3 regions of the Peribacillus sp. YIM B13482 genome follow, and region 2 is predicted to be linked to each of the others. Evidence: riboswitches for the same ligand, from Rfam matches in the RefSeq annotation. Region 2 holds a riboswitch; each other region holds the start of a gene.
What was found. A riboswitch is a leader RNA that binds a small molecule or an ion and turns the genes downstream of it on or off. The one in region 2 is predicted to bind cyclic di-AMP.

Region 1 (10,031 bases), on a different contig from region 2:
TGATATTGAAATAGGCACAGCATTTGATCCGTTAAACTATGAACCAATTGGACTTAAAGCAACTGATGAAATAGATGGAGATATAACAGATAAAATTACTGTAGAATTTAATAACGTAGATACATCTAAACCAGGTGCATATCGTGTCACATATAAAGTATTAAATAGTTATGAAGAAAGTGATGAAAAGACAATAGAAGTCGTAGTATATACGAAACCAACCATAGCTGCACATAATGTGGCGATTAAGAAAGACTTAGCATTTGATCCATTAAACTATGAACCAATTGAACTCAAAGCAACTGATCCAATAGATGGAGATATAACAGATAAAATTACTATAGAATCTAATAATGTTGATACCTCGAAACCGGGTAAATACCATGTCACATATAAAGTACTAAATAGTTATGAAAAAAGTGACGAAAAAACAATAGAAGTCACTGTATATACAAAACCAACTATAGAGGCATATGATGTTGATATTGAAATAGGCACAGCATTTGATCCGTTAAACTATGAACCAATTGGACTCAAAGCAACAGATCCAATAGATGGAGATATAACAGATAAAGTTACTGTAGAATCTAATAATGTTGATACCTCAAAACCGGGTGAATACCATGTCACATATAAAGTATTAAATAGTTATGAAGAAAGTGACGAAAAAACAATTATCGTTATGGTACCTGTTATTGATGATGGATGGGAGAATGGTGATCCGAAAGGATGGAAATTCTTCTCTGGTGAATCAATTATCCTAGAAGAAGATGAAGAAAATGCTTTAAATGGAAAATGGGTATTTTTTTCAGATAAACATGTAGCCATATACAAACAAGTGGAGTTGGAAAACAATATCTCTTATCAAATTACAGTATATGTTAAACCAGAAGATGAAGGAACTGTGGCACACCATATTGTTAAAGTATCACTAAAACCTGATTCTGCTAGTGGAGAAAGTCAAGAAATTCTAAATACAAGGTTACTTGGTGCGGAGCAAATACAAAAAGGATACAGAAAGTTAACAAGTAATCCATTTATACCAACAAAAATTGAACCCTACAAAAAGCCAATAATAGTTATTGAAAACTTTTTAGCAGGATGGATAGGTGGAATTAAAATAATTGTAGAGCCTACAAAGTAAGAATTGTAAAGTTTATTTAGTAATAGACTTAGAAAACGTGCCTAAAAATATAAAAATTGGTTTTAATAAATATATTAAAAAAGAAGAAACACAGAGATTTATCACCTCTGTGTTTCTTCAAGTTTTCTTCACCGTTAGCTCCATAAAAAAAGAGCTGTCAAAGCAACTCCCTTATTGAAGTAAAGCACCCGTTAGTTCAAGTAGAAGAAGCTTAATAGCTCCGTTTAATACTTAATTTATTAAGAAATACATAAATTGAAGTCCTCCTTTTTTATTTTTTCAAATGATAAGGTACAGTTGTTACTACCACGTTTCTCCGATACAGTAAGAAGGCCTTAATAAGAAAACTTGATTGATTGTGAAGAATATTGTGCCAGCCTTTTTTGGGAATAAATTGTGGAATGACAACCGTTACCCGATAATTCCCTTCCCTTGCTTTATGCTCTACAGTATCAACAAATTTGGTAAGTGGGTTGATGATACTTCTGTAATGAGAGTGCAGTGTCACCAGTCTTACATCAGGTTGCCATTTCTTCCATTGTTCTTCAAACTTCTTCTCGTCTTCTCTTTCAAATGCAACATACACAGCAATAATTTGTTCAGGAGAAAGAGATTTAGCATAATTTAAGGTATTCTCTACAACATGAGTCATGCCAGCAACAGGCACTATCATAACATTACCGTCAATGGTCACAGATGGTTCACAAGTTGTAAGCCTAAGTTGGTCTCCAACAGCTTCATAATGCTTTTTAATTCGATGGAAGAGAAGGACAATGATAGGTAGAAAAATTAGGATTGACCAAACCTGTGAGAATTTTGTTAAAAAGAACATCATTGTGACCGTGAAACTAATAACAGCACCAATCGTATTAACTATTAGTTTTGGAAGCCACCCCTGAGGCTTCTCACGAATCCATTTAGCCATCATTCCTGTTTGGGACAATGTAAATGGAATAAAAACTCCAACTGCATAAAGTGGGATTAGATGCTCTGTTTCTGCCTGAAAAGCAACAATTAAAAGTATTGAAGCAATACCAAGGATGATGATGCCATTTGAATATCCTAATCGGTCCCCTCTAACTAGAAACATCCTTGGAATAAACTTATCCTTTGCAAGATTCACTGCCAACAACGGGAAAGCCGAATAACCAGTGTTCGCAGCAAGGATTAATATCAATGCTGTAGTTCCTTGAATAAAGAAGTACATGAAATTCCGTCCGAAAGTTTCTTCGGCAATTTGGGAAACAACGGTTACCTCTCCACTTGGAGAAATGCCATAATAATAGGCTAAAAATACGATTCCTGAAAACAGTATGGCAAGCAAGGTTCCCATTGCCATTAATGTTTTAGCCGCATTATTTGGAGCTGGGTCTTTAAAGTTAGGAATAGCATTCGATATGGCTTCAACCCCTGTTAAGGCCGAACTTCCTGAAGCAAACGCCCTTAAAAGAATAAACAAACTGATTCCCGCCACAGGTGTACCTATTGGGGTGTGTAATTCAGGAGAAACTCCTCCAGTTAGAATATTATAAATACCCACACCAATTAATATAAACAACGCAAAAACGAATAAGTAAACGGGGTAGGCTAATATTGAAGCAGACTCCGTTACTCCTCTTAAATTCAAAATTGTAATAAGAATTACAAATACAATGGCAATTACCACATTATAGTTATGTAAAGTGGGAAAGGCAGATGTTAAAGCATCGGTCCCAGCAGACACACTTACAGCAACAGTTAGTATGTAGTCTACCAATAGGGATCCTCCAGCTATTAAGCCTGGATTTACACCTAAATTGCTCTTTGAAACCACATACGCTCCACCGCCATGAGGATAAGCAAAGATGATTTGCCTATAAGACAATATGAGAGCTGTTAAAAGAATTAATACACCAACTGCGATAGGAATTGAATACCAAAATGCTGCTGCACCTAACGTAATCAATACTATCAAAATTTGTTCAGGACCATATGCCACTGATGATAGAGCATCAGAAGAAAGGATTGCTAATGCTTTCGTTTTGTTAAGTTTCTGTTCTCCTAATTCATTGGATTTCAAAGGTCGTCCAATTAAAAGCCTTTTTATGAATGGAATCATTAATCACGCACCGCCTAATATATCTATTGGTTAATTTTTACCCTTATCAATAGTAATTACTCAAAAAAGAAATAATTTTACATGCATAAAAAAGTGCCTACAAGTCATATTTAATAGACCTGTAGGCACATCACTTTTCGTGTGTCACAAGTTCCACCTTCCTTCTCATTTAACGCTTACGAGGTTAGCTGTCGGATTCGGACCTTTGAGTAGCCCTACCTTGAAAGGATTCACCCCTTGGGTTAAGTAACAACCCACAAAAATGGTTCCCCCGTACCTAATGGTTTCAGCGATTTAGAAATTTGAACTGTGATTATAATACTCCTGTGTTCAGAGAATGTAAATGAATTTTATGTAAAAGATTAAAACCGAGGATAACGGAAATGTTAGTAGTACATATTAGTTCATGCTTTAGTATTTTTGATTTCTAACACGAAAGGAGGATTTACATGTTCAAAGATAATAGTCCCTTTTTATCTGATGAATTTTTAGATGAGTTAGCTAAAGACATTAACCAGCAATATGGAGGTCCCACAAAAGAACAAATTGCAGAACCCATAAACAATGATTAGAATATAAGTCCACAAGAAAGTACCTTTAGATATTGAACTCATACCATTGTGTATGTCCTCACTTTTTCATTAAACTGCCCCGTTAGCCATTCATGAAGCGCAAAAATCAGCGCTTCACCACAGAGAATGAAAATTGGTCTCTATGTCGATAATGTTTTAATGGCTGGCGAAGAAGGCCTTTGAACTATGGTGCCTTTGAGCCCATCCGTTAGTCTGACTCCGATGACCACGGTGTACCACCGACTGTCGCGCCCTTTATGGGTAGCACTCATGGGAGATTAATCCTTTTTTGGTCGTCGCGCTAGCCTCTACTTAATTTTCTATAATTGGAGGTTTTTGTTTAACGATTTACCAAACTCAATCAGATCACTCATAAGGCTCAGCCTTTTTTTTAAAAGCGTTTTTACTGGGTCTATTTTATTGTGGTTTTTTCTGGATTTTGTGCTTTTTTAATTTTCATGGGAGTTCGATTCACTTATTTCTAGTATATTCTGGAGTATCACAGAGTGGACATTCCTCATATTGCTTTTCCTTTGCTAGAATAAAGTAAATCCCAAGAATAAAAGTAATTATTAAAATGACACAAATTACCCAAAACATCAAAGGATATTGATAATGTACTGTTACTGTTGTAACTCCTGAATTCATATCTGTTGTTGTTATTGTATTCTTAACAGGGTCATAAAGCATGTCTACTATTAAGTATGTTAGTAAAGATGAAAGAGTAAGAAAAATTCCTATCGCACGTTTCATCATTTTCACCTCCTAAAACCGTTAAACTGTATACAGTTTAACGTAAAAACAAAATCCTTCTTCAACTCCCTCAGTTTATACGACTTTCTCACCAATACTCGCTGAATCGCAGGATTTCATCACCCTTGAATTTAAGTTCACGGTAAAATCATATACATAATGAGCAGCTTCCGGAACATGTAAACGTGGGCTAATCGTTTCCAGACGGTGAATTGGGCGAATTAAAAAAATTATTAAAAATGGAAAAATGAAGTCTAACACCCAAGGACATCTTATAGTAAAATTAGCTATGAAATTAGGGTCCTACAAAATATATTTAGTACTAGAAACAATGGGGGATAATATAATTGAATATGATAAGAGGCGAGTGGAAAAATATTTTCAGCCATCGCAAAACTGGGTTAACATTGATAGTCATTCTTTTTGTACCGTTGCTCTATAGCAGCATTTTTCTATCCGCTTTTAGAAATCCTTATTCTAAAACTGGAGATCTTCCAATTGCAGTAGTAAATGAAGATCTGGGATCAAAATTTTCTGGGCAGAATTTACAGTTAGGAAAAGATTTGGTTCATGATTTGAAACAGAATCACTCGTTTAAATGGAAATTTACCAATAGTAAAGAAGCGTTTAAAGGATTAAAAAATGAAGATTTTTACATGGTAGTCGAAATTCCAAATGATTTCTCTAAAAATGGAGCTACCTTGTTAGATAAACATCCTAGTAAAATGGGCCTGAGATATTACACAAATCCGGGGAAAAACTATACTGCATCAAAGATAGCAACCTCTGGAATTAGTAAAATCAATGAGAAAATATCAAATTCTATCACAAAACAATATGCAGTCACATTATTTAATAGTTTAAATGAAGTAGGCGAGCATTTACAAAAAGCAGCTGAAGGAGCGAATAAAATAGACCAGGCTGCCAACAAAATTACAAATTCCTCCAAAACACTACAAGACCATTTGCAGAGTTTAGCTGCTGGTACCGTCTTATTTAAAGATGGTACACAAAGTTTACGCAATGGAACTCAACAATTTCAAACGGAAATTGGTCAATTGTCTAACGGGGTTCAAACACTTAATAGTGGTATGGATAATTTAGAAAATGGCTTGGGTGTCCTTAACAAAACTGGTGAAAATCTCGCCAAAGGTTCTAAACAATTAGAACAAGGAGCTAATGATCTTAAAAGAAACCTACAGCAGGCACACCAAGGTACAATTGAAATTCAAGACAAAGTTGACCCACTATTAATCGCGTTGGGGGATATATATGAAAGACAGCCTGAAATGATTAGTCAACTGAACTCCTTACAACAAATCCTTCAAGGGCAGAACCAACTAGTTAAAGAACAAAAAAGGATTATCCTTAAAAGCAAAAGTCTTTCTGAGGAAGAAAAACAACAGTTGCTTTTGAATTTGGATACTTTCATGTCTCTTTCCACTGCAGATGATTTAAAACAAGAAATTACGGAATTCGAGTCTACGATGTTAACCGTTTCACAAAATTCACAGCAAGTGCAGAGTCAACTTGATCTGTTTGCAAAAGGACAACTATCGATGTATGAAGGCGCTAATAAATTGGCTGAAGGGCAACATACCCTTAGTTCAAATCTAGGGACATTTAACAAAATGTTAGCCGAAGCACATAGTGGTGCTAACAAATTAACAGATGGAACTCGCGCTGTTTCCGACAGTATATTAAAAATGGACAATGCAAGCAATCAATTTGCAAAAGGGATTGAAAAACTTAACTCTAGTGCCAATCAGTTTAGTGAAGACTCTCAAAAACTTGCAGATGGTTCCGCATCAATATATAAGGGATCTTCCCATCTATCTGACGGAACAGGTCAATTACATTCTTCGTTACAATCTGGTGCTACAAAAGCGAATGAATTGAAAATGAATGATAAAAATTACGACATGTTGTCTAATCCAATAAAGTTGGAACCACACAAAATCAGTGAGGTAAATGAATATGGAGCTGGCTTAATTCCTTATATTTTGTCTATTGGTTTGATGGCTAGTGCATTAATTTTCTCTTCTAGTTATCAACTTAAAGAAACACCGTTAGAACCAACATCCGGGGCTTCTTGGTTCCTCAGTAAGCACAGTGTTGTTATTGTGGTTAGTTTGATTCAATCCATTCTAGCAGTTACTATACTTATCCAGGGGATGGGTCTAGAAGTTAAAAATGCATGGGGCTTATATCTATTTACAATTTTGACGAGTCTTACTTTCCTATCTTTGGCGCAAATGCTCTGCACCATTTTTGGAAAAATAGGACAGATTATTGGATTCATTCTACTCTTATTGCAAATTGGCGGTAGCTCAGGTACATTCCCTATAGCGTTAGCACCTCCATTTTATCAACACATACATGCATTCCTTCCAATGACGTATGCTATAAAAGGATTTCGGGATCTTATCTCGATTGGAAATGATCTACATGATGTATGGAGCTATGCGCTAATGTTAGCCGTGTTTGGATTTGTCTTGAATGCTGGTACTTACTTATTTTTTGTTCTTCAATTAAGACATAAAAAAAGCATCTCTGCCGCTTAAGCAAATCTTTGGTTCTGGTGCAAAAACTTCAAGACAATTGCAATTAATCTCTAAATCTTGGACATACTGATACTATTACTTTTTTCATATTTTACTAATGACTCAGTTGCTTTAGAATAATGTTTGATCAAATTGATACTAATAATCTTGATACACGAACAAAAAGAAAGAGCGTGTTTTGAAAAAAAAAGAATGTTCAAAACACGCTCTTAATATATTCAATTGAATCGTTCTTTTATATAAAAGTTTGATTGATCATTTCTGTGACCCTTATTCAATTAAAGGGCCCTATTGTTGAACAAAGATCAAACAGCACTGTTGAACTAACCTGCCTTTAGCTAAATTAGAATATGGTGGACTTATTTTAGTATGGCCTTTCACGAATATGTTTTCATACAAAAAGGCTGCCGCAGCAACCCCTGTTAATGAACTAAAGCACCTGTTAGTTTAAGTACATTTCTTCACAATTTTTTCAGTAATATTAACATAAATATCCATTGAAAAATCACCTCACCTCTAAGAACTAGTGGTGAGGTGAGATCAATTCAATCAAACTTTACATAATCCCCTTCTTTGATTTGATTCTTTTCAAACCATCAAAGATTCACCTCAATTGCATAATGATAAGAAAGTTCTGGATCATAGGTAGGACAACATTTATCCTCTTTACAAGGCTCCATATCAAGTATTTTTAGAATTTCCCCATCTGAATCAATAAAAGCAATAGATGAAGGAATGAATGTGTTTTTCATCCAAAAGCCACCATATATTTTTTCCGAATACACAAATAACATCCCCTCATTTTCGGGTAATTTTCCAACAAACATTAAGCCCTTTTCTCTTTTTCTTTGAGTATCTGCAACTTGAACGGGTAATCTAGTTTCCCTGTTACCACTGAGTATTTTTATCATTTTTGTTTTTATACTATTTTTCATGTTCACTCACCTTCGATTATTATTATAAGCAGGAAAGAAAATTGCTGTCTTTTTAAAAGAAGTTCATGAGATTGAAATTTCCTTTTTTCGAAAAAACGTCTTTTCCCCTAATAATAAAAAGAAAGAAAGTTGGAGATAAAATGCAAAAAAGAAGAAAAAAATAACTAGGCAAGCTCCTTTTCACTTCACACAAAAAGTTGATAAACCAATCCACGGAATAATCTCCTTCTTGATTCAATTTAAAACTTTATACACAGTTTTAGCCATACCTAGCCCCCATAGAGACTATTAGGCAGAGGTTGCATTTTTAGATATAATAAATGTTACATTCACATACAAAGGAGAAAATAAATGAATAAGGTAGATAAAACACGCGAACTTATTATTCAAACTTCCTTAGCCTTATTTAATAAAAAAGGCTACAGTCAAACTTCTATACAAGATATTATGAAAGCAACAAGATTACCAAAAGGAGCAATATATAGACGATTTGAAAATAAGAACGAAATTGCTATTGCTTCATTCGAATATTCTGTAAGCATTATCTGGAATCATTTTTTTGAAGCTACAAAATCTAAAGTTACAGCAACAGATAAATTAATAGCAATGTGTCATATTTATAAAGATGCTGTTAATAATCCACCTGTTGATGGCGGATGTCCTCTACTTAATACGGCCATAGAAACTGATTTTGGATTTCCAGAACTTCATGATAAAGCTGACGAAGCCCATAATCATACTTTAATTATCATACAATCTATCATTGATGAGGGAATTCGTTCAAAAGAATTTCTTCAAGATGTAGATTCTTATTCTTTAGCATCCTTTTTGTTTTCCACAATAGAAGGCGCCGTTATGGCAAGTCGCTTGTCTTTAAATAATGAACATATGCTTCATAGCATTGGGCAAATAAGTATACTTTTACAGCACTACTCAGAAAAGAACTAGGGGTAATCCTAATACCTCTTGGTTCTTTAGCTTTTTTGTTCACTAAAATTACTAATTAATTTATGAAAAAAGTTAAATGAGCATGTATAATAAACCGGACGGTCCGGTCCGGTCCGGTCCGGTTCGGTCCAATCCTGAAATTTAGCCAAAATACTATGTTTAAAGGAGTGTTCATCATGAAAGTCGCAATCATGCTTTACAATGGGATCACAGCCCTAGATGCAATTGGTCCATACGAGGTATTTGCTGCCGTAAAGGGTATCGAAGTGAAGTTTGTCGCCAAAGATAGGGGTTTAATCAAGCTGGATTCTAAAATGGGGCATTTGCATGCCGATTTGAGTTTTTCTGAAGTTACATCAGCTGATATTCTTGTCGTACCTGGTTGTTGTCCTCCTAACTATAAGTCTAACATGAATGACGAAGACACATTAAATTGGATTCGGCAAATACATGAGACAACGAAGTGGACCACATCAGTGTGTAACGGCTCTCTGATTTTGAGTGCCGCAGGTTTGCTAAATGGTGTGAAGGCAACCAGCCATTGGGGTTCTTATGATCTACTCCATTCTCTTGGTGCAGTCCCAACTGGTGAGAGAGTGGCTCGCCAAGGTAAAATCGTTACAGCCGCAGGTGTCTCCTCCGGCATCGACATGGCCCTCCAACTAATAGCTTGGGAATGGGGGGAAGATATCAGTAAATCTGTCCAACTGCTTTTGGAATACGATCCTATGCCCCCGTTTGATTCGGGTTCACCAAAAAAGGCGCCGGCTCCATTGGTAGAACAATTAAGGGTGATGCTTCAAGAGCTTGCAAAACAAGAGCCTGAATTATAAATCAACATATGATAGGAATGAGGGAGACGATTATGATATCCTCTCCTTTGTCCTGTTACTTTATGATTCTAGATAGGGGTCTCGCCACATGTTTATATGGATGTTCGGAATACTCAAAAATGTATACCTGAATTATTTGAATTGAACCACGCATCATTAATTTCGTGTGGTAATGAAGAAACCT
Region 2 (10,031 bases):
CATTCTGGATTTCGGCAAAGGCATTCCAATCATAGGAATTGAATTGGAAGGTAAAACAGCCTTGAAAATTAAAGGTCTGGCTGATGAGATGCCTACATTCACAATAGGAATTACAGCTGATGGTGAAAGCTATTATTCCTTAAGATTGAATGATGTACTTGTAAAACGGTCAGTTACTCATCCTGATGCCAAGAAATTAGTGTTTCTCTTTTCAGATCCTGACTGCAGGGAATTTATAGGAATCGATATATATGACACGAAGTCCTATGATGAATCATTCTTAATCGGCTGATTTTAGTTCATCTTCATACAGCCAGAACCGGAAACGAGAAGGGGATCCATTATTCAATATTTGCAAAGACGGCTAGATCTTCTTTATTGCCAACTACTAAAAGCATATCTTTTTCATGGATATCCTGATCGGGTGATGGTGCTATGATAATTTCCCCATTACTCACGATGGCAATGACGCTGATATTATATTTTGCGCGTAAATCCAGCTCCCTGAGGCTTTTTCCCTTCATGCTCATGGGGACTATGATTTCCTCGATATTGTATTCTTTAGAGAGTTCAATATAGTTCAGCATGTTAGGGGACAGAAGCTGGTTCGCGACCCGTTCCCCCATATCCCTCTCAGGATAGATGACCCAGTCGGCTCCAACTTTAGTGAGCACCTGACCATGATTTTTATTAAGGGCCTTGGCAATCACCTTTTTGACCCCAAGCTCTTTTAAAAGCAAGGTAGTTAAAATGCTTGATTGCATATCAATTCCGATGGCTACGATGACACAATCGAAGTTGCGGATTCCAATGGATTTCAATGTCTCTTCTTCAGTCGTATCCGCAATGACTGCATGGGTAACGCTCAGTTCCGCATTCTCGACTCTTTCCCCGCTGATATCAATACCCAATACCTCTTGGCCAGCCGAATATAATCTATGGGCCACACTGGTTCCGAATCTGCCTAAACCAATCACGGCATATTGTCTTTTTCCCATCTTTTACACTCCTTCATTTATGTTTAACCAATCATGATTTTCCCTTTTGGACGTCGGAACGGATCTGGTTTGCGCCTCATAGCGATGGCGAAGGCCAAAGTCAAAGGACCCACACGGCCTGCAAACATCGTGAAAATGATGAGCATCCGGCCAACCGGTGATAATTCGGGGGTCAAACCCATTGAAAGTCCCACGGTGGCAAATGCTGAAGTGGCTTCAAATAAAATCATCAAGAAGTCACTTCCGCTTTCAGTGATGGTCAGCAGAATGGAAATGATTGAAACCATGAATACGCCAATGAATGTAACGGATAATGCTTTAAAGATCGTTTCACTCACAATGCGGTGCCGGAATAATACCACATCACCCTTTCCTTTAATCTGTGACCAGACCGTTCCGATAAGCGTCGCAAATGTGGTTGTTTTAATCCCGCCGCCAGTCGATCCGGGTGAAGCCCCAACGAACATCAAGAAAATGATGAGCAGTATTGTGGGTTGAGTCAAATCAGGGATATTCAGCGTATTGGAGCCGGCCGTCCTTGGTGAAACCGATTGAAATAGAGACGATAACGTTTTACCCATGAAAGATAAAGGCTGCAATGTCTTGGCATTACCGAACTCGAATAAAAAGATTAAAATTGCGCCGGCGATTGTAAGTGTCAGGCTAGTCATCAGAACAACCTTCGTATGTAAAGATAAACGATGGGTATCACGATATTCGTATAGTTCATTCATCACGATAAAACCTATTCCGCCAAACGTGATCAGGAAGGCGACCGTAAGGGTTACGAATGGATCCGATACATAAGGGGTCAAACTCTTGAATTCTCCCATTAAATCAAAACCGGCATTATTGAAATTCGATATGGAATGAAAAACCCCGTAATAGATCGCTTTGCCGATTGGCATGTCAAAAGAAAAGCGAATCGATAAGATAAGGGCACCCAAGCCTTCAATGATGGCCGTGAAAATTAAAAGCCGTTTTACTAACTTGACTATACCTGCCATGGAAAGATTATTTAAGGACTCCTGCAAGAGTAACCTGCCTTTTAAAGAAATCCTTTTGCCTAAAAGGAAAAAGAAAAACGTCGCAAATGACATGAATCCTAAGCCGCCTATCTGAATCAGTGTTAAGATGACCAATTCACCAAAAGTGGTGAAGGTCGTTCCCGTATCCACTACGACTAGTCCTGTTACACATGTAGCGGAGGTTGAGGTGAATAAAGCATCCAGAAAAGCAAGGCCGTTCCCATTTTCAGTGGAAATCGGCAGGGTCAGCAAATAGGCCCCAATAAGTATCAGGGTGGCAAAGCCGAGTACAAGGATTTTTGGCGGATCCAATAAATTTTTTGCTTTTATCAATTGATCATCCCTACCTAAAAATGACATGTGTAAAACTGTATGAATATCTTAACCATCAATCCTTTTATCAAATCCTTTTTTAGCATAATAAAAAGACCTGCGTAATCATCGAACAGCTATTTTGTCACAAAAAGCGTGCAAAAAAAAGCTCCCGAAATAGGCGGTCTTATGACCTCCTTCGCTTTAGCCGACGAAGTTAGCTGACGGGTAGGATGGCGAAAGAGCTGATCTCATCCCTTCTGCATGGCAGAATTAACCCCAAATGATTGGGTCCTCCGTACTCAATTCCTTTGAGTTTTGGCCGAAATGTATTAAATTGATAAACGTATTCTACTCCCAACATTTAGCAGTTGTAAACCCCTAAATTGTAAAAAAATATTTCTTTAATAAAACTGAAAATTTACGTTTTATTTACATTGATAAAACGTATTGACAAATATTAGTTAGCACATTATGATAGGTTCGATTAATCCGATTATGATAACAGTTTCGGTGTACTTGATTCAACACTTTCTAGCTGAACAGGTCATTGCCAATCAATGTTATTAATATATATAAATTATTTTTCTTTTGAAAAGCATAAAGAAAAAGTCATTGCATTCGTATTTAAAGGTTTCAGACATTTTATAAAAAAGGCGGGCAATTATGGAGAAGACGTTCAATAGATATGTTATTAACGCTACAGGCAAGGGTGGCCAGACATATTTAACACAATGCCAGGATAAAGATGCACTAAGGAAATGGATAGCCGATCATGAGGACCAAATCATAATGAATGAGTTAAGGATAACGGATAAGAAAAAGAATCCGTTTTTAAAATTGTTTTCCCTAAAGTAAATCAACTGAATCCAAACATTCATTTAACGGTATTCAATTATGTCATTCCTGTGTCTTATTCGGGAACGCTGAGCGAAAAATTCCTATCTTGTTTTGCTTTCAAACTCATTTAATTTTGAATGAGTTTTTTTGTTTTGAAAATTATGCTTATTTATTTCTTATTCAGCTGCATGGTGGTGATGGAAACGGCCATCGATTCCCAAGAAGCAGCGTTTGCCAAGGCCATACTCCTTTTGTCGGACAGCGATTACGGATTCCTTGTAAGCATCGCCGGAGCAGGTATCATTGCGGGTGCTATAGTCAATGCCGTATTCATCAGTAAAGTGCAAATCTCGTACATGATTGGTCTTGGATCTTTGTTTGTCTCGATAGGTTATATGGTCTATGCCTTTTCGAATTCCTTTTCAATGGCCGCCATCGGTTTTTTCATCATTGCCCTTTCATTGGCGTTTGCCAACACAGGCTTTCAAACCTTTTATCAAAATAATATTCCCGTGGAAATCATGGGCAGGGTCGGAAGTGTTTTTGGCTTGTTAGAAGCTTTATTGATCATCATCACTACCGTAATTGTTGGTGTTTCAGTTCAGTTCATTTCGATTCGGTTCGTGGTGATTTCAGGTTCAATGATCATGCTTGCTATATCCATTTTATTGTCCATGCTTAGTATGAAGGCCTCGAAGAGCAGGTATTATCAGGTTGGAAGGGGAGAGGTCAAAGCGGGGGAAAAGATGTAAGTTTAAAGGGGGATTATCCCATTTTATTATCCTAAAGGCATGTAAATGGAACATGCCTTTATAAAAATTCATTGAATGAATGTCCGTAATTGGCTGATGAAGTTCAGGATTTGAAAATGAATTTTCGCCATTTCTTCCGCCGTTTGCTCTTCGCAATTCTCCAGCCACTCCTGTATAACGCCTAAAATCGCAGATGTCATGAAGGCGTGCATATACATGCGGAATGCTTCATCTTTAGCTGCTGGATGCTGGCTGATCAAACGCTCCAATAGTACTTCACCGAACACAAGCTTTATTTTTTTTGCAAAAGAAGGATCTCCCTTATCTCCAAGAATGGCCCTTAATGCGTGCGCATGTTCACTGATGAATTGAAAAATTGCTACGAAAGGCGGGTAAAGTTGTTGTTGATGGAGGGCCAAAAAAGCCTCTTTCGGCAAAATGGCAGTAATTCGAGTTTGAAGTTCATTTAACAATTCCTGCTGTAAGTGATCCATCAATTCATATTTATCTGTGTAATGCAAATAGAATGTGCCCCGATTAATGTTGGCGCGCTCTGCAATTTTCTTCACTGAGACATGTGGGAACCCCTCTGTTTCAACGAGTGCAATAAAATGATGTTGTATCTGCTTTTTCTTCTTCTGTACCATATCCTCATGAAATTCCGCCATTGAATGTCTCCTCACTAAACATTTTTCGAAATGTGTTGATTGTATTAGACTAAAAGCTACCTTAGAATGATGATACACTCAACACCGTGTTAATTAAAGAGGGAGGATGTGTGTACAATGAAAAATGCGATTTCTATTGAAGGAATTGCTAAGGGTTTTCATCATAAAAAGGTCATTCAGCCATTGAGCCTGAATATTGAAAAAAGTGGAATTTTTGGCTTGTTAGGTCCATCCGGATGCGGAAAGACGACCTTGATTAAAATGATTGTCGGATTGATTAAGCCCGATGCTGGTAAAGTCACGGTTCTGGATCATGAAGTGCCAAATGAAGCACTGTTAATGGATGTCGGCTATATGGCACAATCCGATGCTTTATATACAGATCTGACGGGGGCTGAAAACCTCGAGTTTTTTGCGAAGCTATACCGTTTTTCGAAAAAGGAACGAAGGGAACGGATTCAATATGCAGCTGAAATCGTACAGTTGACGAGTGACTTGAACGTTCGGGTTGCGTATTATTCCGGGGGGATGAAACGCCGTCTGTCACTGGCGGTTGCACTCATCCAAAATCCGGAGATTCTCATTTTGGATGAACCGACAGTGGGAATGGACCCTTTGCTGAAACGATCCATTTGGCGAGAACTTGAGCGTTTAAGAAATGAAGATCATAAGACGATCATCATCACGACGCATGTGATGGATGAGGCGGAACGATGCGATAAACTGGCGATGCTGCGTGAGGGTGAAATCATCGCATCAGGAACCCCGGCGGCTTTAAAAACACAATATGCAGCGGAAACGCTTGATGATGTTTTTTTAAGGATTGGAGGTGGCCTAAAATGAGAATTGCCTCTCTTGTTACGCGGATTACACAGCAGATGCGCCGGGATCGAAGGACGCTCGCTTTATTTTTCCTCGCTCCATTGCTCATTTTAACGCTCATGTATTTTATTTTCGATACAGAAGCGAGTGATTTGAAAATCGTTGTTACAGGCAGTAATGAAGCTATGGTTAAAGCATTGAAACAAGCGGATTTTCAAGTAACGGCTGCTGAGGAATTTTCACAGGGGAAAATGATTGAAAATGATACAGATGGCTGGCTGCAGGTTGAAAATGGCAAGATAAAACTGACACTATTGAACGACGAACCGAACCGTGCAAAGGCCGTTCAAATGCAAATGATGCAAGGGCTGCAAGGGAATGGAAAAAATACACCCTCAATTGAGAAGCAATATGTATACGGGGATGCCAAAACAAAGGGTTTTGATACGTTCAGTCCGATGCTCGTCAGCTTTTTCGTGTTCTTCTTTGTATTTTTAATAGCAGGGATTGCACTTTTGAAGGAGCGAACAAGTGGTACGTTGGAACGGTTGCTTGCTACACCGATTAAACGATACGAAATCGTAGCGGGGTATGTAATCGGATATGGCATATTTGCGCTCGTTCAAACCTTAATTGTCGTACTATATGCTGTAAATGTGTTGGATATCGTCCTTGTTGGCTCCATTTGGCTCGTTTTATTAACGAATATACTCGTCGCGCTTGTTGCATTATCGCTTGGTACATTACTATCGAGTTTCGCAACATCTGAATTCCAAATGGTACAATTCATTCCGTTGGTCATCGTGCCGCAAGTCTTCTTCACAGGGATTTTCCCATTGGATGGCATGGCAGACTGGCTGCAAAAAATCGGCAAGGTCATGCCGCTCTATTACGCATCGGATGCCATGAACGGGATTATGTACAAAGGTTTCACTTTCAATGAGGTTTTAATGGATTTACTCATACTCCTGGCATTTTCCGTCGTTTTTATAACCATCAATATTATAAGTTTAAAAAAATACCGTGCACTATAAAATGAACATCAATAAACAAAAAAGCCGGATTCCTGGAAAGTGAGGAACCGGCTTTTTTTGTTCTGCCGGATGAAGGTCTAATTATCAAACACAACGGACGAATTATCCGGATGAAGGACGAATTATCCTTCGTTTCGGTTGATTTATTCGAAAGAACTTCCCCTTGACGAACATACCGGCAGTTTTCAAAATGACAGGTGTATGTAGTTTGTTGACGGCCTGTTAAAGATGTCCTAGGATATAATGATATGCATTGATTTGGAGAGAAATAGAAGGGGGAGTTACATGTCTCGAAAATCCGCCATGCTTTCCCTTTTGCTGTCGCAAGCCCTGTTTTTGTGCGGTTTACCTCTTTTCCTTCAGCTTCTATTATATTTGAATCCTTTGGTGATCATGGTTGTTTGGTTTTGTATACTTCTTATCGTTTCGTTTGCGGTTCTTTATTTTCGAGGTGAAACGGTGATGATTCCGCGCCTTTTGTGGCAGGCAGCCTTGATTTGCTACAGTTTATCATTACTGGTTTTGCTGTTCTTTCGACCAGAAGGGCAGGTATATTCGTATAATTTGATTCCTTTTTCTACGATACTTTCTTATTTATCGAACGAAATGAACGGGCTTGTGTCATTTTATAACCTTAGCGCCAATGTGGGTCTGTTCATTCCATTCGGGCTGTATTTGTTGTCCAGGGATGGGAAAGAGCCATCTGCTTTAAGGAAATTTCTTTATCCATTCATAACGATCTCAGGTATTGAAATCTGTCAGCTCGTTTTTCGGCGCGGAAGTTTGGATATCGATGACCTGATACTGAATATGATGGGTGTTTATCTGGGGTACGTACTGTATCCTTTGTTCACGAGTGTGGTAGTGTTCCGTTCTGGAAAAAGTAAAAGGGTGCAGAGGCATTACAAATAAGTAAATCTCACTTCAAGGGTAAAATGCTGAACAAATTAACTTGGGGCCTGAAAGGGAATGCGGTTCCTCGCCAAGATTATAAATAACTATGATACTCAATAGATTTGGAGACATCCTATCGTTAAACGATTTGATGTCTCTTTTTTTGGTTTGAAATAAGGAACGGCTTAGGATTGAACATGCCTGTTCCAAAAGAAACTGAGGTTTCTTTACAATCGTTATAAAATAAACTATTGTAAAGAAAACCTAACATTTAGTCTAAATTATTGTTCGAAATCATTATGTATAGAGGAAGGTATAGGGAAATATGGGTGTAAAGTATAGAATGGTCGTAGAACAAATGGAGAAAGAAATATTAGAAGGAACATATACATTAAATACTAAGTTACCTACTGAAGAAGAGTTGATGAAGAAGTTCGATGTCAGCAGGAATACCATAAGAAAAGCAATCAATATATTGGCTGAACAGGGTTATATTTATCAAGTTCAAGGAAGCGGCATATTCCTAAGGGAATTTTCCCGACCTGGCTGTATTTCGATGAAGAATATGAATGGCTTAACGAAACAGTTTGAAAAGGATGAAATGACAAGTGAAGTGTTGAAGTTAGATTTAATAGAAGCTGATGAAAAATTGGCCGAAAAAATGAAATGTAATCTGAAAACCAAAATCTATAACCTCAAACGGGTTAGATGCTTAAATGGTGTACCCATTGTAATAGAAGAGTCCTTTTTCAATAAAGACATCATCCCCATCATAAATAAAGAAATCGCAAATGGTTCCATTTATGAATATATAGTCGAGGATTTGAAGTTGAATATTGGTTTTGCAGATAAAATCATTTCGTGTGAGAAACTAAATGATGATGATGCAAAGCTTTTGGACTTGCAACCAGGAGATCCGACTTTAGTTGTTGAAAATACGGTATTTTTAAAAGCAGGAGTCGTTTTTGATTTTTCGATTGAGAAATATAATTATACTTCCGCAAAACTATTAACATTGACGAATTAAAATGCTTTGAAAAAAGAGCGACTGCATTTAATTAGCAATCGCTCTTATTATTTATTTTACCTGGTGAAAGTATTTTTCAGCAGTATAAATGGCCAACTCCATGTTCACTCAGGTAGTCAATTTCTTGAACTTCTTTTATTTCACCTAAACTAAAAACATGAAGACCGCCCCCTATTTTTTCACCGTCGTCATCGAGTAATTCATATATCCTTGCCCCATTCGTTTGATATTATTTTTAAGTGGTCGCTGTCATTCGCATCCATTACTACGGACGAAACGTTAACCATATTTGAGATTGGTCGTTCACTAAGTATGAAAGGTTGCCCTTATGATAACGCTGTTGCGGAAGCGACATTTAAAATCATTAAGAGGGTCATGGAACGATGGTGGCGGGTATCATTCAACTTGGTGATATTTACAAAATTCCGGGTATTCCTCTTTTTATCATCAGAGAAACTGCTATTCTTATCTGTCTCTCTTCCATTTAATTTTTTTATCCGCAAAGAATTCTTGTAAAAGTTCTGCAAACTTGATATTGTGAAAGTGCCATTTATATCCAATTTGGTAAAAAAACTAGGGTAAGAGGGCAATGAATTATGAAGGTAGCCCCCTATTTTGGTGACACTTTTCGCAGATAAAGTAAAAATTAAGAACCTGCAAATTGAAATATTTATCTAGTGCTTTGTCATATATGAATTCATAGGAGGAATATTAAATGTTTCCTAATTTAGAAACAGACAGACTCATTTTGAGAGAAATAACTCATGAGGATGCAGATGCCATTTTTTCTTGTTTTTCTAACGCTAACCTCATACGTTTTTATGGTCAAGACAAATTAGAGAGCGTCGAACAAGCTAGCGGATTTGTAGATTTTTTTTCTAAAAGTTTAAAGGAAAAAAGAGGAATAAGGTGGGGGATCGAAAGAAAAGGAGAAAAAGGGTTAATAGGAACAATTGGATTTAATGCTTGGTCTCCTAAACATAAACGGGCGGAAATAGGTTACGAAATTCATCCTGACCATTGGAAAAAGGGATATATGACTGAAGCAGTCTCGAAAATTCTTTTATACGGCTCGGAAACTCTAGGATTAACGAGAATTGGTGCTGTAGTTTTTATTGAAAATGTACCGTCAAACAATTTACTTAAGAAAATGGGATTTCAACAAGAAGGAGTCCTAAAAAACTATATGTATCAAAATGGTGAAGTATATGATACAAATGTTTATTCTTTTCTTCCTAAAAAATAATGTATGTAAGAAAGACACGTAATCATCATAATAAGGTTTTATGCAGAACATGACTGAGGAGTTAAAATACCACAGTCATGTGTTTTTTTATTGTTAATGTTGAATGAACAAACAATGCAGGCTCGTTATGTAGTCGGCTTACATTGTAAGATATTTAATTATTTTGGAAGTCTACTGTCTTGCATGAGAAAAGAAAAAATTTTAGATGCATCTAAGAAACTAATAGATTCAGGAAATTTATCATGAAGGGCACAAGCTGCTAGCTTATAATTTTCTTGAAAATCAAACATTTTCACATGAAATCTGGTGTCATTCAATGTGCTTTCTTCAAAATGGATCGACGTTACTTGTTGGTTTTGACGGGCGTAAAAGCTGTTTAATGGAATACTTAAACCTTTTCCAATATTTTT
Region 3 (10,031 bases), on a different contig from region 2:
ATCTCTTCAGGCTTTCCGATATACCCCATTGGAATCATGCTTTCCAGATCCTTTTTCTTTTTGGGATCTTCAAGTTTGTCGGCATTAATTGGCGTGGCGATGGCTCCAGGTCCAATGCTGTTCACACGAATCCCTTTCGGTGCATATTCAAGCGCCAGGGTTTCCGTAAGCAACTTCACACCGCCCTTGCTTGCCGCGTAATGTACGAATAAAGGCCAGGGAATCATCTCATGTACACTGGACATGTTTATCACATTCCCTTTAACATTGTTCTCGACAAAATACTTGATCGCTTCACGGCAGCCTAAGAAATTACCGGTTAAATTGGTGTCAATTACCCTATTCCAGTCGCTTAACGGCATCTCGTGAGATGGAACGGCATTTTCTACTCCTGCATTATTAATGAATATATCAAGTTTCCCGAATTCCTTTACCGCAGATCGAACAATGTTAATCATATCTTCTTCAACCGTGACATCACATTTCACTGCAATAGCTTCCCCACCATTGTTTTTGATTTCTTCCAATACACTGTCCGCTTCCTCTGATTTAGTGCGATAATTAACCACGACCTTTGCCTTTTCCTGAACAAAGCGAATGGCCATCGCCTTTCCTAAACCAGTGGATGAACCGGTTATAACAACGACCTTACCCTCTAAATCTGTATACATTCAATCACCCTCCAATTAACTTTTTGCCAATCCGAGCATAATCCCGGCTATGATAATCAAGATAATTCCTATAACGATTCCAATTAGTTGGCGCTTCGTTTTCTTTTCACGTAATATGATGATCCCGCCGAGAGTTGATATGACTATGCCCATTTGAGAAAGGGAAAAACTCGTAGCCACTCCAACACGGGGCTGGGATATGAATAAAAACATGTTCCCTGCAGCCCATATCAGTCCGGGAATTATATTGCGGATCGTATATTTGTTAAACGGTTTATGTTTAAAGGTCAATAATAGACCGCCTATCACCATCCCGATCGCTTGAGGGAACAATGCTGACCAGCCATTAACATTGAAAAGCCGGGCTACGACCACATAGACCAAATAACCGAACGTCGAGATGAGGAGAATAATGATTCCTTTTTTCAAGTTTCCCGATTTGCCCTCTTTTGATTCTTTATCTTCCAAGGAGGTCAAGACAATTCCTATAATAATGAAAACTAGTGCCAAAACGCCTAAAATGACCGCTTTCATAGTAGACCATTCGTGAAAAACAATGACCCCGAATAAAGTCGTTGAAATGAGCTGTAATCCAGTTGATATCGGCATCGTTTTGGAAACACCCATTAAATCAATGCTCTTAAGCTGATTAGCTTGTCCAACGGCCCAAAACAATCCAGAAACGATCCCGACGCCAAACACCAAAAGTGACAACTTGATATCGGCAAAAATATAAACACCAATTGAAAAAATCAAGGCGCCAATCGTTGTACCTAGTGTTTGACTATAGGGTCCCCCCCCAAGTTTCACATTAAATAAAACGATGCTTCCCCAGAATAATGCAGGCAAGAGAGCTAATAATATATCCATCTTCAACCCCCATATTTGTATGTACTAACGGAAATTTCATTTTATATTCTCTTAATATGTTGTTCGCATTATTTGAATTGAACCTCGGTAATTTTATCCAGTTCCCGCAGAAATAGTGTTCAACACAAAAAGGGCTGCAGTCTCAGCCCTTTTTGACGATAGTGATATTAATTGCAGCTACCCACCATGTTATGATGTTGCATGTCCATTTCCGAATCATCACTACCTTGAAATAATCACTTTCATAAACAGCCGTCGTTCCGATAAAGATGAGGGAGAACAAGAGAGTCAGAAAGAAAAGGAGCAAATCCCCTCCCACTTTTTGTTTCTTTTACATCCTCTCTCTTTATATAAAAAGTCACAAAGAATATACTGGGAAGGTATTCAGATTCATCGAAATGATCATGAAAGTTTGTGAATCAAGAGCCAGCATGACCCCAAGCATGGCTCCTATCAGTGTTGTTGATAGAGACTCCATAACCGCTGTTAAACCGAATGGCCTTCCGCTATTGATGCTGCCACTGCACATATTGAGATGGCCAGAACGGTAAAACCGCAGCTTGCCGGGCAACAGGAATGGCAGCATTAAACTTGCCGTTATACTTAACATCATGACCATGCATTTACCCAGGCTAACACCAATATGATTATGGTGAAATACTCTAGTTAGCAAATGCAAAATCCAGTAGCCTATATGTTATGAAAGATGAAGTATCCTTGCACCTTACTGAGCAATAATAGTTATTGTGAAATTAATGAGTTATTAATGAATGATCTTATTATATCGGGGGCGTTAGTTTGAAAAAAGACAGCCGTAGTGCTGTCTTTTTAATTATGAGATTATAAATAATATACGAACAGAGCCCAATAAAAAAGCAAACCATATGTAGGTTTGCTTCTTTTCTTAGATGATGGAACTTACTTCTTCAAATGATAGGGAACTGTCGCAACAACTACATTTCTTCTATAAAGCAAGTAGGCCTTAATCAGTAAACTTGATTGGTTATGAAGAATATTGTGCCAGCCTTTCTTCGGAATAAATTGCGGGATTATTACCGTAACTTTATAGTTGGATTCACTCGCTTTATGTTCAACTGTATCCACGAATTTAGTTAATGGCTGTATGATACTCCTGTAATAAGAGTTTAGTGTGACGAGTCTAACATCTGGCTGCCACTTTTTCCACTTTTCTTCAAATTTCTTTTCATCTTCTCTTTCAAAAGCAACATAAACGGCAATGACCTGATGTGCTGATAGAGATTTAGCATAATTTAAAGAGTTCTCAACCACATGAGTTATACCGGCCACAGGCACAATAATGATATTCCCTTCTATTGGCAAGATGGGCTCACAAGTTGTAATCCTTAGCTGGTCTCCGACTGCTTCATAATGCTTCCTAATTCGATGAAAAATTAAAATGATGATAGGTAAAAAAATCAAAACAGGCCAAACCTGAGTAAATTTGGTTAAAAAGAATATCATCGTGACGATAAAACTAATAGTGGCACCAATTGAATTAATGGTTAATTTCATGATCCAGCCTTTTGGCTTTTCGCGTATCCATTTGACAATCATCCCGGTCTGGGAAAACGTAAATGGAATAAATACCCCTACCGCATAAAGTGGAATAAGATTTTCTGTATGTCCCCCAAATGCGACTATTAAGATGATGGATGCAAGTCCTAGTATGATAATTCCATTGGAATATCCTAATCGGTCCCCTCTAATCGTAAACGCCCTTGGTATGAATTTATCTTTTGCAAGATTCACCGCAAGCAAGGGGAAAGCGGAATAGCCAGTATTGGCAGCAAGAATCAAGATCAATGCAGTCGTACCTTGAATGAAGAAATACATGAAATTCCGACCAAAGATCTCTTCAGCAATCTGCGAGACGACCGTTACCTCTGCGCTAGGAACAATGCTTAAATAGTAGGCTAAGAATACGATTCCCGTAAATAATACAGCCAGTAAGGAACCCATAGCTATTAAAGTTTTTGCAGCATTATTCGGAGCTGGGTCTTTAAAGTTCGGAATCGCATTGGAAATCGCTTCGACTCCTGTCAATGCGGAACTTCCTGATGCAAATGCTCTTAGCAGTATGAATAAACTGATGCCCGCTACTGGAGTCCCGATTGGCGCGTGTAATTCCGGTGAGACTCCTCCTGTCAGGATTTTGTAAATTCCTACACCAATCAAGATGAACAATGCTAAAACGAATAGATACACCGGATAGGCCAAAACAGAGGCCGACTCCGTAACCCCTCTTAGATTAAGGATGGTAAGCAGAAATACAAAAACGATGGCTATGCCTACATTATATGCATGAAGGCCGGGAAAGGCGGACGTGATAGCATCCGTACCTGCAGAAACACTTACAGCTACAGTTAAAATATAATCGACCAATAAGGATCCTCCAGCTATCAACCCTGGATTGATACCTAAATTGTTTTTTGAAACCACATAGGCTCCCCCGCCATGAGGATAAGCAAAAATGATTTGTCTATAGGACAAGATCAATGCAGCCAACAGTAACAATACTCCGATGGCGATGGGTATGGAATACCAGAATGCCGCAGCACCGACCGTGATCAGAACGATTAATATTTGCTCCGGTCCATAAGCAACCGAAGACAAAGCATCAGAAGATAATATCGCCAAAGCCTTGGTTTTGTTAAGCTTTTGATCACCTAGTGCATTTGATTTTAAAGGTCTCCCGATCAAAAACCTCTTTATAGAAGATAACATCAAGAATTCACCACCATTTTTAAGTTATAAGTTTATGTTACCCAGCTATAGAAAAAACAAAAAAAATGGAAAAATGCCCACAAGTCATAACTAAATAGACCTGTAGACATCCACTTTTTTGTCTAACAAGCTCCACCTTCCCTCTCATATAACGCTTACGAGGTTAGCTGTCGGATTCGGACCTAAGAGTAGCCCTACCTTGAAAGGATTCACCCCTTGGATTGTTAAAATAATCCCATACCGGACCCCCCGTACCATAAGGTTTAAGCGATTTAGAAATACGAAACTGTTGATTATCATACTCCCGTGAAATGGAAAAGTAAATGAAAATTTTGCACAGTAAAATAATAATTTATTTTAAGTGAGGCTTTGTTCTGACGTATATAACATAAGTCATCCAAGTGCATGATTCGAAGGTAGGAAAAAGGTGAATAACTTGTTAAAAAAGAGAAACTTCCCAATCAATTTTTAAGAAATGAAAGAACAAAAACGGTGGGTCCTTAAAAGGGAAAATTACCGAATTACGAAACTGTTTAAATCTCTAATTTATTAACGGTTCACCTTTCTTATTAAAAGGATCTGCCCCCGCTTGGATAGGTTTGCAATATATAAACTCCACGCTGAAAATCAAAAATTCGCTTCTTGAAATCCACTTTGATTTCCATCCAAAGGGGCATTCTTTGATTCTAATCAGTTCCTTCCTTCTTGAATTGTTCCCAAATTGCTTTTTTTAAAGACAAAGTATTTCTGGCCAATATAGTTCAGTACTGTATAAAAGATTGTTCCGATAAGTACAGCCACATTTTGCTGAATGGAAAAATGAACGGATGCTTCCAAGGATCCTGCAATGGCTTGTCCTAAAGAATAAGCCGCGGAATAACAAATCAGGATGACGCAAAAGAAACGGGCAACCCCTCTCCGCCAATCTATATCGCTTCTAAAAGTAAAAGTCCTGTTCAACAGAAAACTCGTTACTGCTCCCATACCATTGCCGAAAAAGGTAGAGATCCAGTAAGATAATTCAAGAACATTCATGAGAAAAAGCATGATGGAAAGTCCAACCCCTGTATTGACCATTCCAACCAATAAAAAGCGGATAAAGGAGTTAGTGTGTTTTAGATAGTTTTTCAATACTTGTCCGTTCATTATCTAGTTGCTCCCGTTTATTTAAATCGAGCGGATTAAATAAATCCAGATCCACAATATATTTAGGCCGGCGTTTGGATTCATTATAGATTTTACCGATATATTCCCCAATCAAGCCGACAGCAATCAACTGGAGTCCGCCGATCAACCAGATGGAGGTAATTAATGAGGTCCAACCAGTTTCGGTCTGCCCAAAAAACTTTAACCATAAAAAGTATGACCCAAAAAGTAAGCTAATGAAAAAGGAAAGACATCCTAGCCATAATACAAGCCGGATCGGTGTTACTGAAAAGGAAGTAATGCCATCAAGAGCAAAAGCAACCATCTTCTTAAATGGATATTTCGTTTCCCCTGCCAATCTTTCTTTGCGGTCATAATAAACAGAGTCCGTCTTAAACCCAATAAGCGGGACGATTCCCCGTAAAAAAAGATTCGTTTCTTCAAATCGTTCCAACTCCACGATCGCCCTTTTGCTCATTAGCCGGAAATCTGCATGATTATAGACAAGGTTGACCCCCATTTTGTTCATCATTTTATAAAAGCCAGTTGCAGATGTTCGTTTAAAAAATGAATCAAGGTCCCTTTTTTGGCGGACGCCATATACAATTTCACATCCTTCAGTGAATTTCCGAATGAATTCAGGGATGACTTGAATATCATCTTGTAAATCTGCATCAATTGAAATCACACAATCCGAGGCTTCCTTGGCTGTAAACAATCCGGCAAGGAGTGCATTTTGGTGGCCTGCATTCCGTGAAAGCTTTAGTCCACGAACATATTCATTGTTAATCGTTTCCTTATATATGATCTTCCATGTTTGATCTTTACTTCCATCATCAACCAATAGAATTTTACTTTGACCAGACACAACATTTTCTTCGACTAAACCCCTCACCAATCCACAAAGCTGGGAAATGGTATCCTGCAAAACACTTTCTTCGTTATAACAAGGTACAACAATCGTCACTATCGGTGAATTCACAATATCCCCCCCTTTTCAAATGACTCTGTATAAATGAATTTTCCAAACGGTCCCTTTCTTTGTGAAAATCCTATCCAGTTCCAACCCGTTTTCCTTCGCGTTGTTGATTGGTACGGCAGAAAATATATACTTGCCGCCTAATCCTTTAAACGCATCTACATTAATCTCCAAATTATCCAACTCTTTCTTCGAGCCTTTTTTGAACATATAATGCTTACCAAGCTCATCGGCAAATAGGTAACAACGTCCTCCCCATTCATCAAAGTAGATTCTGATGTTTTTATTCTTTGCCAATTCGTTTTCAATTATTTGACGAAATTGATGTTTGTATGTAAGCGGATAGAAATTGTTATAGCTATCGAGCGTGTAAAACCCATTAAATTGGGCGATAGCAGGATGTAGACCGATGCTTGCAACCCGATATTCTTCCTGTGGGAGGCCAATATGCTCTTCTATATCCTGAAAAAGGCTTTCTGCATAGAACTCTTTAAAAGATGGTTTTTTATTGTTAGTGATTTCTTCATTGAAACCCATTAAAACCATGATTTGAACGGCAATGAAGATTAAAAGGGTTTTCTTAGCAAATTCACTGTGTTCCCAGATGATTTTTATGGCGAGGGCAAACCCCAAGTAAATCACCATCGGCCTTAAAAAGTGAAATCTGGCAAAATTAAAAGTATCCAAGGTATGGAACCTTTCTGTTAAAGGAAGCCAGCCTTTATAAAACCAAAATGCATACCATGCGGAGAGCATAAAATTCAAACCGAACAAAAAAACAAAAACCCTTTCCTGTCTCCACAGTTTTTTGATCAAAATAATATAAAGGGCAAAAGCTGTAATCGGCAGGATGATAAGCGCATGTACAGTCATGACATGCGTATGTCCAAGAACGAAATTTTTGAAAGTAAGCTTAATGACCCACTCGAGCGGTAGCCTTGCGTGAAAATATTCATCCCTGCTGTTTGGCTCCGAATCAAAAATGAAAGAAGCAATCAAACGATACTCCACAAGACCAAAAATGAAGGTCATATAAACGATTGAAAGAAAAAACCTTAAATTCCAACCTTTTCTCCTAATCACATCCGTTATCCAAAGAAGGCCCATTGCAACCAGGAAAAAGAAAAAGCCAAGTACGATGCTTGAATATAGAGGTAAAAGTGTAAGGACCAAATAATTCTTCCACGAGTGGTCCTTGTTGCGGATATTCAAAAAAGCCCAAAGGGCTAGCGGCATCCCAAGCGTGCTGAGCATTCCCGATGGCCAAAATGGAGTAAGGGCAAAGGCTAAGGATGTTCCAACCCTAATCCATCCCGATTGGCGCCCTGTAATGAAATGTTTTTTTAATAGGATATACATACCAAAGAAAGCAATAAATCTTGTTAATGCCTGGCTTATTGCATATGCAACCATTGTCGGAAAAAGGGCATGAAGCCACACGATAATACTGAATTCACTGCCAAACGCATTTCGGGGCAGCCCATTCATAATCTGTGGAATTTTGGCGTTTATTGAACCAAATAACTCACCGCTTTCTGAAAGCACTTTATACCAGGCAAGGTTGGAATCCAAATTATCATGTACACGAATATGTGCATTTTCTCCAAGGATGAGTAGAGGAGAGAGATATAAAATTATGACGAGTAAAGCAAAAAGGATTTGTTTTCGCTCTTGATTTTCAATTGGCAAAATATACACCTCTTGACGAAATTCATATATCCATAATATTTACTTCAATGGTAAATCTATTCTTTTTCAGGGATTTATTTTCACCTTTTTTTGATATAGGTCAACCAATGACTACATAAAATGAAGGGTAGAACAAAAAGCGGAATAAAAGAACCTTAAAAAGGGGCTAGGCTATGATAAAGAAAGCCGTAATTCCAGCAGCCGGTTTAGGAACACGATTTTTACCTGCTACAAAAGCTCAACCAAAGGAAATGCTGCCGATTGTCGATAAGCCGACCATTCAATATATTATCGAGGAAGCGGTACAATCAGGGATTACAGATATTATCATCGTTACGGGGAAAAACAAACGTGCCATTGAAGATCATTTCGATAAATCCATAGAGCTTGAAATGCTACTACAAAAGAAAGGACAAAATGATCTGCTTACAATCGTGGAGAACATTTCCAATATGGTGGATATTCACTATGTAAGACAAAAGGAACCATTAGGTCTGGGGCATGCAGTTCTATGTGCCAAAACTTTTATCGGAGACGAACCTTTTGCCGTCCTATTAGGTGATGATATCGTGGATAGTCGTGTCCCAGCCTTGAAACAGCTAATGGAACGGTATAACAAGGTTCGAGCGAGCATTATCGGGTGTAAGGAAGTGTCACCTGCCGCTGTCTCAAAGTATGGGATTGTAAATTTCCAAGAACAATATGAGGATTTATTTCTGGTACGAAACTTAGTGGAAAAGCCAAAAGTTGAGGAGGCTCCATCAACACAGGCTATTATTGGCCGATATATTTTATCACCTGCCATTTTTGAAACCCTTGAAACCGTACAGCCCGATTGTAAGGGGGAAATCCAGCTTACCGAAGCTTTAGACCTTTTGCTGGAAAAGGAACCAATATATTCGTACATCATCGAGGGAAATCGATATGACGTCGGGGATAAATTCGGCTTTCTTCAAGCTTCAATAGATTTCGCCTTGAAACGACCTGAACTTCGCGATCAGCTAATATCTTATTTAAGACTGTTGTTTCCTTAATAAGGTTCATAAAAGCCTATGCCCAATTACCAAGATGTGATTGGGTCATTTTCTTAACTTCTTGCATTTTTGATTCAATGGAAAGATTTTTTGAGTTTAGTCAGCTCCAGATACATTTTAATATGACCCCAATAACATGTTCCCGTACCAAAAGCTTAAGATCTATGAATATGAAACTGTTTATTAATGGCAAATCAAAGTGAAAATTTTGAACAGAAAAAGAATAATTTATTGTTAGTGAGGTTATGTTGATAAGGTATATCAAACATATGAGATCCAGAAAGGATTGCAGAGAATCACATGCATAAAAAAAATAATCCGATAATAACCGATGAATTTTTAGATAGTGTAGTTAAGGAAATCAATGACCTATTTGGTGGACCCATTAATGAAAAAAATGATCGTTTCCAGCATGGGGACGATCAAGAAAGAAATTGAATCCTCCTTATCCACAACAAGGAGTTTCCTCTACCGGGAAATTACCCCACATCTTCTGAATCTAGTCTCAAAAAAACTCTGGCGGTTTTTATCCAGAGTTTTTTTTATGGCTAAATGCAGGCTGACTCCCCTTCTTTTCCTATATATAGCCGTATCATAAGAAATTTAAATGTTCATTATGACTTGTCCAAACAGATTTAGCTTATCCTCATAGAATGAATATACGTAACTATTTAAAAGAAAGGGGTCAAACAACATTGAGTCACACTGATGATGTCTTCCGCAATTCTCAAAAAGTGCCAAATGGAAGGCTGATTTCCGGACATACAAAGGAGTTTCAAAAAGATGCCCTTGGCTTTCTTACCCGATTGGCCAAGGAATATGGGGAGGTCGCAAAATTCCGTTTTGGACCATTCCAAAATGTTTACCTCGTTTCCAACCCTTATTTAATAAAACAAA

Region 1: linked by a shared signal. The riboswitch ahead of ACFX4L_RS23410 (APC family permease) and the one ahead of ACFX4L_RS16300 (TrkH family potassium uptake protein) in region 2 are both predicted to bind cyclic di-AMP.
Region 3: linked by a shared signal. The riboswitch ahead of ACFX4L_RS18260 (APC family permease) and the one ahead of ACFX4L_RS16300 (TrkH family potassium uptake protein) in region 2 are both predicted to bind cyclic di-AMP.

What each region holds. Positions count from the first base shown of each region.
Region 1 covers NZ_JBHZPF010000080.1:2,406-12,436, reverse strand. The annotation lists gene ACFX4L_RS23415 (lectin-like domain-containing protein) at 1-1,144, shown strand, start outside; gene ACFX4L_RS23410 (APC family permease) at 1,416-3,242, opposite strand; cyclic di-AMP (ydaO/yuaA leader) riboswitch at 3,400-3,544, opposite strand; gene ACFX4L_RS23405 (bacitracin ABC transporter ATP-binding protein) at 3,692-3,814, shown strand; gene ACFX4L_RS23400 (hypothetical protein) at 4,286-4,567, opposite strand; gene ACFX4L_RS23395 (YhgE/Pip family protein) at 4,921-7,131, shown strand; gene ACFX4L_RS23390 (DUF192 domain-containing protein) at 7,728-8,066, opposite strand; gene ACFX4L_RS23385 (TetR/AcrR family transcriptional regulator) at 8,418-9,014, shown strand; gene ACFX4L_RS23380 (DJ-1/PfpI family protein) at 9,191-9,847, shown strand.
Region 2 covers NZ_JBHZPF010000034.1:30,650-40,680, reverse strand. The annotation lists gene ACFX4L_RS16310 (hypothetical protein) at 1-292, shown strand, start outside; gene ACFX4L_RS16305 (potassium channel family protein) at 342-998, opposite strand; gene ACFX4L_RS16300 (TrkH family potassium uptake protein) at 1,022-2,359, opposite strand; cyclic di-AMP (ydaO/yuaA leader) riboswitch at 2,530-2,672, opposite strand; gene ACFX4L_RS16295 (hypothetical protein) at 3,005-3,196, shown strand; gene ACFX4L_RS16290 (MFS transporter) at 3,340-3,930, shown strand; gene ACFX4L_RS16285 (TetR/AcrR family transcriptional regulator) at 3,999-4,598, opposite strand; gene ACFX4L_RS16280 (ABC transporter ATP-binding protein) at 4,716-5,441, shown strand; gene ACFX4L_RS16275 (ABC transporter permease) at 5,438-6,454, shown strand; gene ACFX4L_RS16270 (VanZ family protein) at 6,740-7,366, shown strand; gene ACFX4L_RS16265 (GntR family transcriptional regulator) at 7,674-8,375, shown strand; gene ACFX4L_RS16260 (GNAT family N-acetyltransferase) at 9,091-9,621, shown strand; gene ACFX4L_RS16255 (4'-phosphopantetheinyl transferase family protein) at 9,780-10,031, opposite strand, start outside.
Region 3 covers NZ_JBHZPF010000042.1:34,009-44,039, reverse strand. The annotation lists gene ACFX4L_RS18280 (glucose 1-dehydrogenase) at 1-671, opposite strand, end outside; gene ACFX4L_RS18275 (RhaT/GlcU family sugar-proton symporter) at 687-1,541, opposite strand; gene ACFX4L_RS18270 (hypothetical protein) at 1,684-1,848, opposite strand; gene ACFX4L_RS18265 (hypothetical protein) at 1,900-2,214, opposite strand; gene ACFX4L_RS18260 (APC family permease) at 2,460-4,286, opposite strand; cyclic di-AMP (ydaO/yuaA leader) riboswitch at 4,423-4,566, opposite strand; gene ACFX4L_RS18255 (GtrA family protein) at 4,977-5,432, opposite strand; gene ACFX4L_RS18250 (glycosyltransferase family 2 protein) at 5,392-6,414, opposite strand; gene ACFX4L_RS18245 (DUF6044 family protein) at 6,430-8,100, opposite strand; gene galU (UTP--glucose-1-phosphate uridylyltransferase GalU) at 8,274-9,134, shown strand; gene ACFX4L_RS18235 (cytochrome P450) at 9,830-10,031, shown strand, end outside.